2 regions of the Streptomyces sp. NPDC003036 genome follow, and region 2 is predicted to be linked to the other one. Evidence: riboswitches for the same ligand, from Rfam matches in the RefSeq annotation. Region 2 holds a riboswitch; the other holds the start of a gene.

Region 1 (7,093 bases), on a different contig from region 2:
GGAGATGGAGGCGTTCTCCTTGAAGAGCATGCCGATCGCGCCCGCGGCCAGCAGGAAGCGCACCACGCCGTCCTCGTCGGCTCCCGGCACGAAGTTCATGTAGTAGTGCAGGACCGCCGGGATGATGCCGGCGGCGCCGTTCGTGGGGGCGGTGACGACGCGGCCGCCCGCGGCGTTCTCCTCGTTCACCGCCATCGCGTACAGCGTGATCCACTCCATGGAGAGCGCCTGCGCGTCACCCTCGGAGCGCAGCTTGCGCGCGGTGTTCGCGGCGCGGCGGCGCACCTTCAGGCCGCCCGGCAGGATGCCCTCGCGGGACATGCCGCGGTCCACGCACGCCTGCATGACCCGCCAGATCTCCAGCAGGCCCTCGCGGATCTCGTCCTCGGTACGCCAGGCCTTCTCGTTCTCCAGCATCAGCGCGGAGATCGACAGGCCGGTCTCGCGGGTCAGGCGGAGCAGCTCGTCACCGGTGCGGAAGGGGTACTTCAGCACGGTGTCGTCGGGAACGATCGGGTTCTCGCCCGCCACCGCGTCCTCGTCGACGACGAAGCCGCCGCCCACCGAGTAGTACGTCTTCTCCAGCAGCGTCGCGCCCTCGGCGTCGTACGCCCACAGGGTCATGCCGTTGGCGTGGTACGGCAGCGCCTTGCGGCGGTGCAGGATCAGGTCGGCGTCGAAGTCGAAGGCGATCTCGTGGACGCCGAGCAGGCTGATGCGCCCCCCGCTCTTGATCCGCTCCACCTGCTCGTCGGCGGTCTCGACGTCGACCGTGCGCGGCGAGTTGCCCTCCAGGCCCAGCAGGACCGCCTTGGGGGTGCCGTGCCCGTGGCCGGTGGCGCCCAGCGAGCCGTACAGCTCGGCGCGTATCGAGGCGGTGTGGGCGAGCAGGCCCTCGTTCTTCAGCCGGCGGGCGAACATCCGGGCGGCGCGCATGGGGCCGACCGTGTGGGAGCTGGACGGGCCGATGCCGATCGAGAACAGGTCGAAGACCGAGATGGCCACGGGGGACTCCTTGGTGGGAAGACGACGCTGTCTGCCGGGGTGGTGCAGGGACAACGCAGGGGTGGGACGGTGAGCGGGGGCAAGAGACGGGGCACCGCACTCACTGTTCAGTGTGCGCGGTGCCCCGCAGTTCAGTCTGTTGCGTACGTTACGTAACGCGTGAAGAGTTTACAGACCGGGGTAAAGCGGGTGCTTCTCGGCGAGGGCGATGACCCGGGCCTTGAGCGCCGCCGCGTCGTAGTCCGGCTTCAGCGTCTCGGCGATGATGTCGGCGACCTCGCGGAAGTCCTCGGCCTGGAAGCCGCGGGTGGCCAGGGCCGGGGTGCCGATCCGCAGGCCCGAGGTGACCATCGGGGGCCGCGGGTCGTTCGGGATGGCGTTGCGGTTGACCGTGATGCCGACCTCGTGAAGCCGGTCCTCGGCCTGCTGGCCGTCCAGCTCGCTGTTGCGCAGGTCGACCAGGACCAGGTGCACGTCCGTACCACCGGTCAGGACGGAGACGCCGTGCTCGGTGACGTCCGGCTGGACCAGGCGCTCGGCCAGGATGCGGGCGCCGTCCAGGGTGCGCTGCTGGCGCTCCTTGAACTCCTCGCTCGCGGCGACCTTGAACGCCACGGCCTTGGCGGCGATCACGTGCTCCAGCGGACCGCCCTGCTGGCCCGGGAAGACCGCGGAGTTGATCTTCTTGGCGAGCTCGGCCGTCGACAGGATCACGCCACCGCGCGGGCCGCCCAGCGTCTTGTGCGTCGTCGTCGTGACCACGTGGGCGTGCGGCACCGGCGAGGGGTGCAGACCGGCCGCGACCAGGCCCGCGAAGTGCGCCATGTCGACCATCAGGTACGCGCCGACCTGGTCGGCGACGCGGCGGAAGGCGGCGAAGTCCAGCTGGCGCGGGTAGGCCGACCAGCCGGCCACGATCAGCTTCGGCTTGTGCTCCTTGGCGAGGCGCTCGACCTCGGCCATGTCGACCTGGCCGGTCGCGTCGTCGACGTGGTACGCGACCACGTTGTAGAGCTTGCCGGAGAAGTTGATCTTCATGCCGTGGGTCAGGTGCCCACCGTGCGCGAGGTTCAGACCCATGATCGTGTCGCCCGGCTTGAGCAGCGCGAACATCGCCGCGGCGTTCGCCTGGGCGCCGGAGTGCGGCTGCACATTGGCGTGCTCGGCGCCGAAGAGCGCCTTGATGCGGTCGATGGCGATCTGCTCGACCACGTCGACGTGCTCACAGCCGCCGTAGTAGCGGCGGCCGGGGTAGCCCTCGGCGTACTTGTTGGTGAGGACCGAGCCCTGGGCCTCCATGACCGCGACCGGAGCGAAGTTCTCCGAGGCGATCATTTCCAGGGTGGACTGCTGGCGGTGGAGCTCGGCGTCGACGGCGGCGGCGACGTCCGGGTCCAGCTCGTGGAGAGGGGTGTTGAGAAGCGACATCGGGAAGGGGTCCTTACTCGCCGGAGAACTCGGTGTACTCGTCGGCGGAGAGCAGGTCCTTCGGCTCCTCCGCGACGCGTACCTTGAAGAGCCAGCCGCCCTCGAACGGTGCGGTGTTCACCAGCGAGGGGTCGTCCACGACGTCCTGGTTCGCCTCGACGACCTCGCCGGTGACCGGGGAGTACAGGTCGCTGACGGACTTGGTCGACTCCAGCTCACCGCAGGTCTCGCCCGCGGTCACGGTGTCGCCGACCGCCGGGAGCTGGACGTACACCACGTCGCCGAGCGCGTTCGCCGCGTGCTCCGTGATGCCGACCGTCGACACGCCGTCCTCGGCGGCCGACAGCCACTCGTGCTCCTTGCTGTAGCGCAGCTGCTGGGGGTTGCTCATGACTGGAATTCTCCTGTACGCGGGGGAGTGCTGGTGAACGGGGGACTGGTCCGGAAGGCGCCCGAGATCACTTCTGGCGCTCGGGTCACTTCTGGCGCTTGTAGAAGGGGAGCGCCACGACCTCGTACGGCTCATGGGTACCGCGGATGTCGACACCGACCCCCGCCGTCCCCGGCGCGGCGTGCGCGGCGTCCACGTACGCCATGGCGATCGGCTTGCCCAGCGTCGGCGACGGCGCGCCCGAGGTGACCTCGCCGACGACCTTGCCCTCGGCGACCACCTGCATCCCGGCGCGCGGGACCCGGCGCCCCTCGGCGACCAGGCCGACGAGCTTGCGGGGCGGGGCGATCTGCGCCCGCTCGGCGGCCGCCTCCAGTGCCTCCCGGCCCACGAAGTCGCCCTCCTTCTCGAACTTGACCACCCGGCCGAGACCCGCGTCGAAGGGGGTGAGGGCCGTCGTGAGCTCGTGCCCGTACAGCGGCATGCCCGCCTCCAGGCGCAGCGTGTCGCGGCAGGACAGGCCGCAGGGGATCAGGCCGGCCGGGGCGCCGGCCTCCGTCAGCGCCTGCCACAGCTTCTCCGCGTGCTGCGGCTCCACGAACAGCTCGAAGCCGTCCTCGCCCGTGTAGCCGGTGCGGGCGATCAGCGCGGGCACTCCCGCGACGGTGCCCGGCAGGCCCGCGTAGTACTTCAGCCCGTCCAGGTCCGCGTCGGTGAGCGACTTCAGGATGCCCGGGGACTCCGGGCCCTGGATCGCGATCAGGGCGTACGCGTCCCGGTCGTCGCGTACGACGGCGTCGAAGCCGGCGGCCCGCTCGGTGAGGGCGTCCAGCACGACCTGGGCGTTCGAGGCGTTGGCGACGACCATGTACTCCTGCTCCTGGAGCCGGTACACGATCAGGTCGTCGAGGATCCCGCCGTCCTCCTGGCAGATCATGGTGTAGCGGGCGCGGCCCACGCCGACGCCGCCGATGTTGCCGACGAGCGCGTAGTCGAGGAGGGCGGCGGCCTGCGGGCCCGTCACGGTGATCTCGCCCATGTGGGACAGGTCGAAGAGACCGGCCTTCGCGCGGACGGCGTTGTGCTCGTCGCGCTCGCTGCCGTACCGCAGCGGCATGTCCCAGCCGGCGAAGTCGGTCATGGTCGCGCCGAGCGCCCGATGCACGGCATCGAGGGCGGTGAGGCGTGGGGCAGTGCTCATGGATGTGGCTCCCAGGGCATGGCTCGAAGACGGTCCTCCCCATCTGTCATCGGAACCTGAGAGGTTCACCGTGACCGTACGGGGACGGCCCTCGGCTTGCACCTTGGGTGGAGCCGCCGCGGCGGCCCGCTTTTCAGATCTGCCTCATCCGCGCGGTACGGGGCCTGAGAGATTCAAGGGAGGAACTTGCTCCTTCGGCGCCCGGGCGGGACCCGGGACTCTCCCGCGCGGATTCAAGCGGCCGGTATGCGGTTGTACGCACCTGCGTGCGGTGGCGCGCACATCATTGCACGCGTGGTCTCCTCGGCAAATCGCTTGTGCCTTATTACCCATTCTTTACACTTCTTGGGCAAGGGTCGGGGAAGGCCGAGCCCGAGCAGGGGGAGTACGCGATGACGTTGCAGCGGACAGGTCCGAGCGCGGCCACCGGTGCGGTGAGCGGTGCCATGACCGGCGCGGTCGCCGTGCCCGCGCCCAGCCGCGCGCCCGCGCCCGTGCTGCGCGACCTGCGTGACCGCGCCGGGCGCTGCCCGCGCGAGCTGGGCTTCGCCGCCGGCGACCTCGTGGTCGTCTCCGGCCTGCCCGGCAGCGGCAAGTCCACCCTGATCGCCCGCGCCGCCGACGGGCGCGGCATCGACTCCCAGGACGCCCGCGAGCGGTGGGAGCGCCGGATGCCGCCCTTCCTGCCGTACGCGGTCTACCGCCCCCTCGTCCGCATCGCCCACTACGCCGGGCTCCGGCGCGCCATGCGCTCGGGCGCGAGCGTCGTCGTCCACGACTGCGGCACCCAGGCCTGGGTCCGGCGCTGGCTGGCCCGCGAGGCCCGGCGGCGCGGGCGCGCCCTGCACCTGATACTGCTGGACGTCACCCCCCAGGCGGCCCGCGCGGGCCAGCGCGAGCGGGGGCGGGGCGTCTCCGGATACGCCTTCGCGCGGCACCGCAGGGCGGTGGGGCGGCTGGTGCGGGACGCCGAGCAGGGCGTGCTGCCGGGCGGCTGCGCGTCCGCCGTGCTGCTCGACCGGCCGGCGGCGACGGCGCTGACCCGTATCACGTTCGGCTGAACGGGGCGGTTAGGGTGCCCTGAAAGACGCGCCGCACGGGTGGGAAGGACGAGGGGACACCAGTGGACACCGCATGGCCGGTCAATGAGCTCGAAGAGGTGCTCGCCGCCTCCCTCGGCAACCCCGCGGCCGGCGCCCGGCTCGTCGAGGTCCTGGGCCGCAGCCCCCTGTGGATCCCCCTCCCCAAGGGCGGCGGCCCCGACAGTCCGGACCTCGACCTGCCCACGCTGGAGCTGGACGGCCAGGCGTACGTCCCCGTCTTCAGCTCCGAGCAGCAGTTCCTGCGGTGCGTCGGCCCCCACATGGCGTACACCGTCGCGCCCGCCGTCGAGTTCGCCCGCGGCCTGCCCCCGCAGCTCGGGATCGCCGTCAACCCCGGCGGCGCCGTGGGCGCGCCCCTGCCGCCGCCCGCCGTCGCCGAACTGTGCCGCGTCGGCCGCACCCCGCTGGACGGGCCCGCGAGCGGCGCCCGGGTGCGGCTGTTCGAGCCCGACTGGCAGGAGGACCCGGTCGACTTCCTCTCCGCCGCGGCCGCCGAGTTCGAGGCCACCGGCACCGTCCTCACCGCCCGCCGGGCCCTCGCCTCCATCGAGGGCGGCGCCCCGACGCTCTTCGTCGGCGTCCAGCTCTCCTCCTGGGAGGGCGCCGACCGTAACGTACCGATGGACGCCCTCGGCCGGGCGCTCGGCCGCGTCCAGGTGCCGTGGCCGGTCAACCTGGTCCTGCTCGACATCGCGCAGGACCCGGTGGGCGACTGGATGCTGGAGAAGGTACGGCCCTTCTACCAGCGGCCCTAAGCTAATGCGGTGGACCGAAGAGGGGGACCCAGGGTGAGCGCGCAGAGCACCGCGGCGGCCGGGCCGATCGAGCAGCTGCTGAGCAACGTCACGCCCGGACGCTACGACGCGTACGAGGCGCTGCTCACGGCCCTCGCCGACGCTCCGGTCTGGATGCTGCTCTGGCACGGCCAGGCCGGCTCGCCCGACGCCCAGTACGGCAACATGGAGGTCGACGGCCTCGGCTACGCGCCCTGCGTCACCTCCGCCCAGGAGCTCGCCGTCTCCGGCTGGAACCGCGCCCACGAGGTGATCACCGGCCGCGACATCGCCCGCGCGCTCTACCCCGACCGCTGGGGCATCTGGCTCAACCCGCACGCCCCCGGCGGCGGCGTCGGCATCCCCTGGCCCGACCTGCGCCGCATCGCCACGGGCCTCGACCGGATGCCCGCGGGGCCGCTGAAGCTCTCCGAACCCGGCATCCAGATCCCGCAGTTCTACGCCCTGCTGACGCAGAACGCCCACCGCACCCCGGCGGTCCGCTCCCTGCGCCGCGTCTGGGTCCAGCCCGCGCTCGGCTCGCCGTACCTCGCCATCGGACTCGATCTGTACGACACGAGCCAGGCCTCCGTCGACGCGGTCCGCGCGATGATGCGCGAGTCGATCGTGGCGGTGCCGGAGGGGCTGCCCGTCTCGACGGTCGCCATGTCCGACGAGTACGACCCCATCACCCTGTGGCTGCGGGCCAACGCGCGCCCCTTCTACGACCGCGAGGCGCACGCGACGGCCCCGATGGTCCCCGGCGGCGGCTACGGCTACCCCCAGCCGGGCGCCTGACCGCTACGCGCTTCGCTGCGCGGGGGCTTGCCGCCCGGTGGGTGGCTTTCCGCTTCGTGGTGCTTCCTGTCCGATGGGTGGGTGGGTGCGGCTCCGTGGGCGGCGTGGTGGCTCGTGTCCGGTGGGCGCGGGTCGGGGGCCGGGGGTTCCGGTGGGGGTGGTCGGACTCTCGTTCACCGCGCTTCGCGCGCGTTCAGTCGTTTTACGTCCGACCACCCCCCACGCTCCACCCCCGACCCCCTCACGTAGCCGGTCCATCCCACCGTGAACTCCACCCGTGGCGCGGGGCGGGTGCGGCCCCCGTGCCGCACGCCGGCCACGCCCCGCCGCGCACCGCTCGCCCGCGGCACCTGCGGGCTCACGACGTGGACACCCACCGCGCGGCGCACCGCTG
Region 2 (7,093 bases):
TACGGGTCGGGGACGCAGCGGCTCTACAGCTTCCGCGATGTCGTCGTCCTCAAGATCGTCAAGCGGTTCCTGGACACCGGGGTCGCGTTGCAGAACATCCGCACCGCCGTCCAGCACCTGCGCGCCCGGGGCTTCCGGGACCTGGAGCGCATGACGCTGATGAGCGACGGCGCCACGGTGTACGAGTGCTCGTCGCCGGACGAGGTCGTCGATCTTCTCCAGGGCGGCCAGGGTGTCTTCGGGATCGCCGTGGGTGTGGTGTGGCGGGACGTCGAGGCGGCGCTCTCGCAGCTGCACGGGGAGCGCGTCGACACCGGCGAGACGCTCATCGGGCACAATCCGGCCGACGAGCTGGCACGGCGCAGGCGCGACAGGGCCGTGTGACGGCCGCGCGGCAGTACCCGCGCGGCGGTCCAGGATCGCACGTGCGTGCGGGCGATTGTCAGTGGCGTGAGGCAGCATCGGTGATGTGAGAGCCGCGCCGACGATTCTGCATCTGGACATGGATGCCTTCTTCGCCGCCGCCGAGCAGGCGGCGAAGCCGAGCCTGCGCGGAAAGCCCGTGGTGGTGGGCGGCCTGGGGCCGCGCGGGGTCGTCGCCACCGCGTCGTACGAGGCGCGGCGCTTCGGGGTGCACTCGGCGATGCCGATGGCGCAGGCGCGGCGGCTGGCGCCGAACGCCGCGTATCTGGTGCCGCGCTTCACGCTCTACCGGGCCGTGAGCGACCAGGTCATGGAGCTGCTGCGGCGGCTGTCGCCGCTGGTGGAGCCGCTGAGCCTGGACGAGGCGTTCGTCGACCTGGAGGCGGGCGGCACGGCTCACGACGCGGCGACGGCACGAGCGACCGGGGAGCGCCTGCGCGCGGACATCCGGGCGGTTACGGGACTGACGGGCTCCGTCGGCCTCGCGGGCTCCAAGATGCTGGCGAAGATCGCGTCGGAGCAGGCGAAGCCCGACGGACTGGTGCTCATAGAGCCGGGGACCGAGCGCGAGCTGCTCGGGCCGATGTCGGTGCGGATCCTGCCGGGAGTCGGCCCCGCCACCGGCGAGCACCTGCGCCGGGCCGGGATGACGACCGTGGCCGATCTGGCGGAGGCGGGCGAGGACGAGCTCGTACGGCTGCTGGGCAGGGCCCACGGGGCGTCGCTGTACCGGATGGCCCTGGGGCACGACGACCGGCCCGTGGTCGCCGAGCGGGACGCCAAGTCCGTCTCCGTGGAGGACACCTTCGACGTGGACCTGCACGACCGCGTGCGGGTGCGCCTGGAGGTGGAGCGCCTGGCCGACCGGTGCGTGCGGCGGCTGCGCGGGGCCGGGCGGTCGGGGCGGACGGTGGTGCTGAAGGTGCGCCGGTACGACTTCTCGACGCTGACCAGATCCGAGACCCTGCGCGGGCCGACGGACGACCTCGCGGTGGTCCGGGAGGCGGCGGCCCGGCTGCTGGAGTCGGTGGACACCACGGGTGGCGTGCGGCTCCTGGGGGTGGGGGTGACGGGGCTCGCGGACTACACCCAGGAGGACCTGTTCGCCCAGGCGGCGATGGCGGAGGCGCCGGCCGGGCCCCAGGGGGGCACGGTCCCGGAGCCGCAGGAGCCGGCTGCCGGGGTCGGCGAGGCCGGTGTGGCGGGCGCGGCCGCTGGGACGGGAGCCGCGGAGGACGCCGACGGCGGCGGGGAGCGCAGGTGGCTGGCCGGGCAGGATGTCCGGCACGACGAGTACGGGCCGGGGTGGGTGCAGGGCAGCGGGGTGGGGCGCGTGACCGTGCGGTTCGAGGAGCCCGGCTCGCCGCCGGGCCGGGTGCGGACCTTCCGGACCGACGACCCGGCCCTGGAGCCGTCGGACCCGCTGCCGCTGGTCGCGCGGGAGCAGGTGGAGCGGGCGCCGTCGCCCTGACAGGCGGGCGGCGCGTCAGCCGTCGCGGCCCGCGAGGTCGCCGAGGCCGGAGTCGGGGTCCGGGTCCGGCTCCGGGTCGGGTGGGGGAGGGGACGGGAGCTCGAGGCCGTAGTGGTGGTAGAGCTGGAGCTCCTGCTCGGGGGAGAGGTGGCGGCCGACGCCGAAGTCGGGGGCGTCCTTGATCAGGGCGCGGTCGTACGGGACGTGGAGACCGTCGTCGGCGAGGTCGCTGGGGGCCAGGGGGACGAAGGCGTCGCGGCCGAAGAGGCCGGTGCGGACGGCGGCCCACTCGGGCACGCCCGTCGCGTCGTCCAGGTACACCTCGTCGACGGTGCCGATCTTGTGGCCGTTGCGGTCGTAGGCCTTGCGGCCGATCAGGCTCCGCGGATCGATATCGGTCTGCACGGTCCCTCCAACTGGTCGCAACCGCTCGCAACTGCACTACACCACTACGAAAGTGCACATCCGTGACGTCGGCCACTCGAGGGATCGGGCCTGGACCTCGCTGGTAGGCTGGCAGGCGGCTGTTGACCCCATGCGGGAGAGTCCTCTGGAGAATCCTTTCGGAGGCGCCGAAGGAGCAAATCCTCCCCGGAATCTCTCAGGCACCCGGTACCGCATGGACGAGGTCACTCTGGAAAGCAGGGCGGGCGTCGGACGGCATCCGCTCTCACCGACGGTGAAAGCCGGGCGGCCCCCAGTGGCGCCCGGTGAAGCTCTCAGGTTGAGATGACAGAGGGGGAGGCCGTCCGGGCACCCGCGCCATGGTGCCCCTCGCAGGTCGTGACGACCAGGAGGCCTCCGTAGATGACCGCCAACCGTACTCCGCTCTCCGAGCTTGAGCAGGGCATCCCCTTCGAGCAGCGGCACATCGGCCCCGACGCCGAGGCCCGCGCCAAGATGCTCGCGCAGGTCGGCTACGGCTCGCTCGACGAGCTGACCGCCGCCGCCGTGCCGGATGTGATCAAGACCGCCGAGGCGCTCGGGCTGCCGGCGGCGCGCACCGAGGCCGAGGTCCTCGCCGAGCTGCGCTCGCTCGCCGACCGCAACCAGGTGCTGGCCCCGATGATCGGGCTCGGCTACTACGGCACCTTCACGCCCCCGGTCATCCTGCGCAACGTCATGGAGAACCCGGCCTGGTACACGGCGTACACGCCCTACCAGCCGGAGATCTCGCAGGGCCGTCTGGAGGCGCTGCTCAACTTCCAGACCATGGTCGCCGACCTGACCGGCCTGCCCACCTCCGGCGCCTCGCTGCTCGACGAGGGCACCGCCGCCGCCGAGGCCATGGCGCTGGCCCGCCGCGTCGGCAAGGTCAAGGGCGGGGTCTTCCTCATCGACGCCGACGCCCTGCCGCAGACCATCGCCGTCATCGAGACCCGCGCGGAGCCGACCGGCGTCGAGGTCGTCGTCGCCGACCTCAGCGAGGGCATCCCGGCCGAGGTCGCCGAGCGCGGCGTCTTCGGCGTGCTGATCCAGTACCCGGGCGCGTCCGGCGCCGTACGGGACATCAAGCCGGTCATCGACCGGGCCCACGAGCTCGGCGCCGTCGTCACCGTCGCCGCCGACCTCCTCGCGCTGACGCTGCTCACCTCGCCCGGCGAGCTGGGCGCCGACATCGCCGTCGGCACCACCCAGCGGTTCGGCGTGCCGATGGGCTTCGGCGGTCCGCACGCCGGCTACATGGCCGTGCGCGACACCTTCGCCCGCTCCCTGCCGGGCCGGCTCGTCGGCGTCTCCGTCGACGCCGACGGCAACAAGGCGTACCGCCTGGCGCTGCAGACCCGCGAGCAGCACATCCGCCGGGAGAAGGCCACCAGCAACATCTGCACCGCGCAGGTGCTGCTCGCCGTCATGGCCGGCATGTACGCCGTGTACCACGGCCCCGACGGGCTGAAGCAGATCGCGCAGCGCGTGCACCGGTACGCGGCGATCCTCGCCGAGGGGCTGCGCGCCGGCGGCGTCGAGGTCGTCCACGGCAGCTTCTTCGACACCGTGACCGTCCGGGTGCCGGGCAAGGCCGCCGAGGCCGTCGCCGCCGCCCGCGAGAACGGCGTCAACCTGCGCCTCGTCGACGCCGACCACGTCTCGGTCGCCTGCGACGAGACCACCGGCCGCGCGCAGCTCGCCGCCGTGTGGGAGGCCTTCGGCGTGCGCGGCGACATCGAGGCGCTGGACGCCGAGACCGCGGAGGCGCTGCCCGAGGCGCGCTTGCGTTCGGACGCGTACCTGACCCACCCGGTCTTCCACGCGCACCGCTCGGAGACCGCGATGCTGCGCTACCTGCGCAAGCTCGCCGACCGCGACTACGCGCTGGACCGGGGCATGATCCCGCTCGGCTCCTGCACGATGAAGCTGAACGCCACCACCGAGATGGAGCCGGTGACCTGGCCGGAGTTCGGCCAGATGCACCCCTTCGCGCCCGCCGACCAGGCGCAGGGCTACCTCACCCTCATCCGTGAGCTGGAGGAGCGCCTCGCCGAGGTCACCGGCTACGACAAGGTGTCGATCCAGCCCAACGCCGGTTCGCAGGGCGAGCTCGCCGGTCTGCTCGCGGTGCGCGCGTACCACCGCGCCAACGGCGACACGCAGCGCACCGTCTGCCTGATCCCGTCGTCCGCGCACGGCACCAACGCCGCCAGCGCCGTGATGGCCGGGATGAAGGTCGTGGTCGTCAAGACCGCCGACGACGGCGAGATCGACGTCGAGGACCTGCGCGCCAAGATCGAGCAGTACCGCGACGAGCTCTCCGTCCTGATGATCACCTACCCGTCGACGCACGGCGTCTTCGAGGAGCACGTCGCCGACATCTGCGCCCAGGTGCACGAGGCGGGCGGCCAGGTGTACGTGGACGGCGCCAACCTCAACGCGCTGGTCGGGCTGGCGAAGCCGGGCGAGTTCGGCGGCGACGTCTCGCACCTCAACCTGCACAAGACCTTCTGCATCCCGCACGGCGGCGGCGGCCCGGGCGTCGGCCCGGTCGGCGTCCGCGCCCACCTCGCCCCGTACCTGCCGAACCACCCGCTCCAGCCGGGCGCCGGCCCGGAGACCGGGGTCGGCCCGATCTCGGCCGCCCCGTGGGGCTCGGCCGGCATCCTGCCGATCTCGTGGGCGTACGTCCGGCTCATGGGCGGCGAGGGTCTCAAGCGCGCCACGCAGGTGGCGGTGCTGGCGGCCAACTACATCGCCAAGCGCCTGGAGCCGCACTACCCGGTGCTGTACACCGGCCCGGCCGGGCTGGTCGCGCACGAGTGCATCGTCGACCTGCGCCCGATCTCGAAGGCGACCGGCGTCAGCGTCGACGACATCGCCAAGCGCCTGATCGACTACGGCTTCCACGCGCCGACCATGTCGTTCCCGGTGGCCGGCACGCTGATGATCGAGCCGACCGAGAGCGAGGACCTGGCCGAGCTCGACCGGTTCTGCGACACGATGATCGCGATCCGCGGCGAGATCGAGAAGGTCGCCTCGGGCCAGTGGCCCGCCGAGGACAACCCGCTGCGCAACGCCCCGCACACCGCGGCCGCGCTGGGTGGCGAGTGGTCGCACGCGTACAGCCGTGAGGAGGCGGTCTTCCCGGCCGGGGTGTCCGCCGCGGACAAGTACTGGCCGCCGGTGCGCCGGATCGACGGCGCGTTCGGCGACCGCAACCTGGTCTGCTCCTGCCCGCCGCTGGACGAGTACGACAACTGACCGTCGGAGACGGACCGACGGTCGGAAACGGTCGACGGTCGGCACGGCCATGACGAAGGGCCGGTACGGAGTGATCCGTACCGGCCCTTCGCCGTGCGGTGGCCGGTTCAGGCGGCCGTCATGACGTGTGCGGTGCCGAGCGGCCGGTGCGGCGCGATGATCTGGCCGTCCGGCAGCAGTTCACCGGTGTCCTCGAAGAGGAGGACGCCGTTGCACAGCAGGCTCCAGCCCTGTTCCGGGTGGTGCGCCACCAGGCGGGCCGCCTCCCGGTCGGCGGAGTCGGCGGTCGGGCAGGGTGGCTGGTGCTGGCACATGGATGGGTTCTTTCGCTGCGGTGTGGTGTCTGTCCTGCGGCTCGATGCGGTGTTCATGGCCGCCCCCCGTTGTGTCGGTCGATCCGGTCCCAGTGTTGCCCCACGGGCGTCCGTCCGCAGGGATTTCGCAGCAGCTCTTCCTACTGCCTAAGGACGTATCACCCGTGCGGATGGTTCAACTCAAACCCCCTGTCCCTTCGGGTGGTTCGGGGTGGCCCCAGTGGGCTAGCCCGTACGGGCCACCCCGTCGTGTCACGCGGTTGACTCCAGCAGCGGCGGTGGACCGAGGCGGAGCGTCAGGACCGGCAGCAGGTCCGCGACCCGGTACGGGAGGTGGGCGGCGATCCCGGGCGGCGCGGGCGCCAGCGGCACCAGCAGGTCCGTCGGGGCGGGGCTGCCGGTGGCCGGGTCGGCGTCCGGGTCGCCGTGCAGCCACAGCGTGAGCATGTACAGCTCCGGCACGGACAGCAGCCGGGGCTGGTAGTGCGTCGTCATCGTCTCGGCCTGGTGCAGGGCGCGCTCGGTCGAGGCGAGGTAGGGCCCCTCGAAGAAGTGCGAGAAGGCCCACCCGTCCGGGGTGAGCCTGGTGTCCGCGGCGGCGACGGGGCGTTCGCCGCCGCGGATCAGGAACCGCCAGCCGGTCAGGCGCGTGCGCGGTGCGCCGGCGGGCGGAACGATCTGGTCGCGTACGTCGAGCACGTCCAACTCGTGGACGGGAAGCGGCAGTTCGGGGCTCAGCGGTCCCTGGACGGACCGCAGGGCAGGGGTGTGCGCCTCACGGACGGCGGCGGAGCCGAGGGCCATGAGAACACTGCGAAGGGCGGGCGCGGGTGCCTGGGAGACATGGAGCGGCATGGTTGGGTCGCCTCTCACTCAAGAGACAGGTGATGCGGGGGAGGTGCGGACGGCGCTGTCGGCGACGGGGTCAGAGGGCGGGTCCATAAGGGGGCCGTCGGGCCATGGCCGGGCGCCGACTCTCTGCCTCGTCCGCGGAGTTTATACGACGCGTGTTCACGTGATGTTTCCGCTAGCTGTCGCCGATATTGCAAACAAGCCCGGATCGGGACTTTGTTTTGCGGAGTTCCTGTAGATTTCCCGTGAACCCCACGGCTGCGGCCTGCGCCGCCGCCCAGGGCGCGGTCGGCCGAATCTCGCCGTTGATTATCATCGGAAGTCAGCGGGACTTGCCCGT

Evidence for each region. Region 2 has a riboswitch for glycine ahead of gcvP (aminomethyl-transferring glycine dehydrogenase). Riboswitches for the same ligand answer to the same signal wherever they lie in the genome.
Region 1: it holds a riboswitch for glycine, as region 2 does, so the genes downstream of both, gcvT (glycine cleavage system aminomethyltransferase GcvT) here and gcvP (aminomethyl-transferring glycine dehydrogenase) in region 2, are expected to answer to the same signal.

Annotation. Positions count from the first base shown of each region.
Region 1 covers NZ_JBEXNO010000015.1:9,710-16,802, reverse strand. Annotated here, with positions in the region: gene ABZX67_RS13470 (L-serine ammonia-lyase) at 1-1,005, opposite strand, end outside; gene glyA (serine hydroxymethyltransferase) at 1,174-2,433, opposite strand; gene gcvH (glycine cleavage system protein GcvH) at 2,447-2,824, opposite strand; gene gcvT (glycine cleavage system aminomethyltransferase GcvT) at 2,910-4,025, opposite strand; glycine riboswitch at 4,169-4,261, opposite strand; gene ABZX67_RS13450 (AAA family ATPase) at 4,472-5,086, shown strand; gene ABZX67_RS13445 (enhanced serine sensitivity protein SseB) at 5,149-5,883, shown strand; gene ABZX67_RS13440 (enhanced serine sensitivity protein SseB C-terminal domain-containing protein) at 5,917-6,699, shown strand.
Region 2 covers NZ_JBEXNO010000058.1:21,167-28,259, reverse strand. Annotated here, with positions in the region: gene ABZX67_RS30685 (MerR family transcriptional regulator) at 1-384, shown strand, start outside; gene ABZX67_RS30680 (DNA polymerase IV) at 470-1,894, shown strand; gene ABZX67_RS30675 (PRC-barrel domain-containing protein) at 1,910-2,299, opposite strand; glycine riboswitch at 2,423-2,522, shown strand; gene gcvP (aminomethyl-transferring glycine dehydrogenase) at 2,702-5,587, shown strand; gene ABZX67_RS30665 (DUF5999 family protein) at 5,695-5,901, opposite strand; gene ABZX67_RS30660 (hypothetical protein) at 6,154-6,756, opposite strand.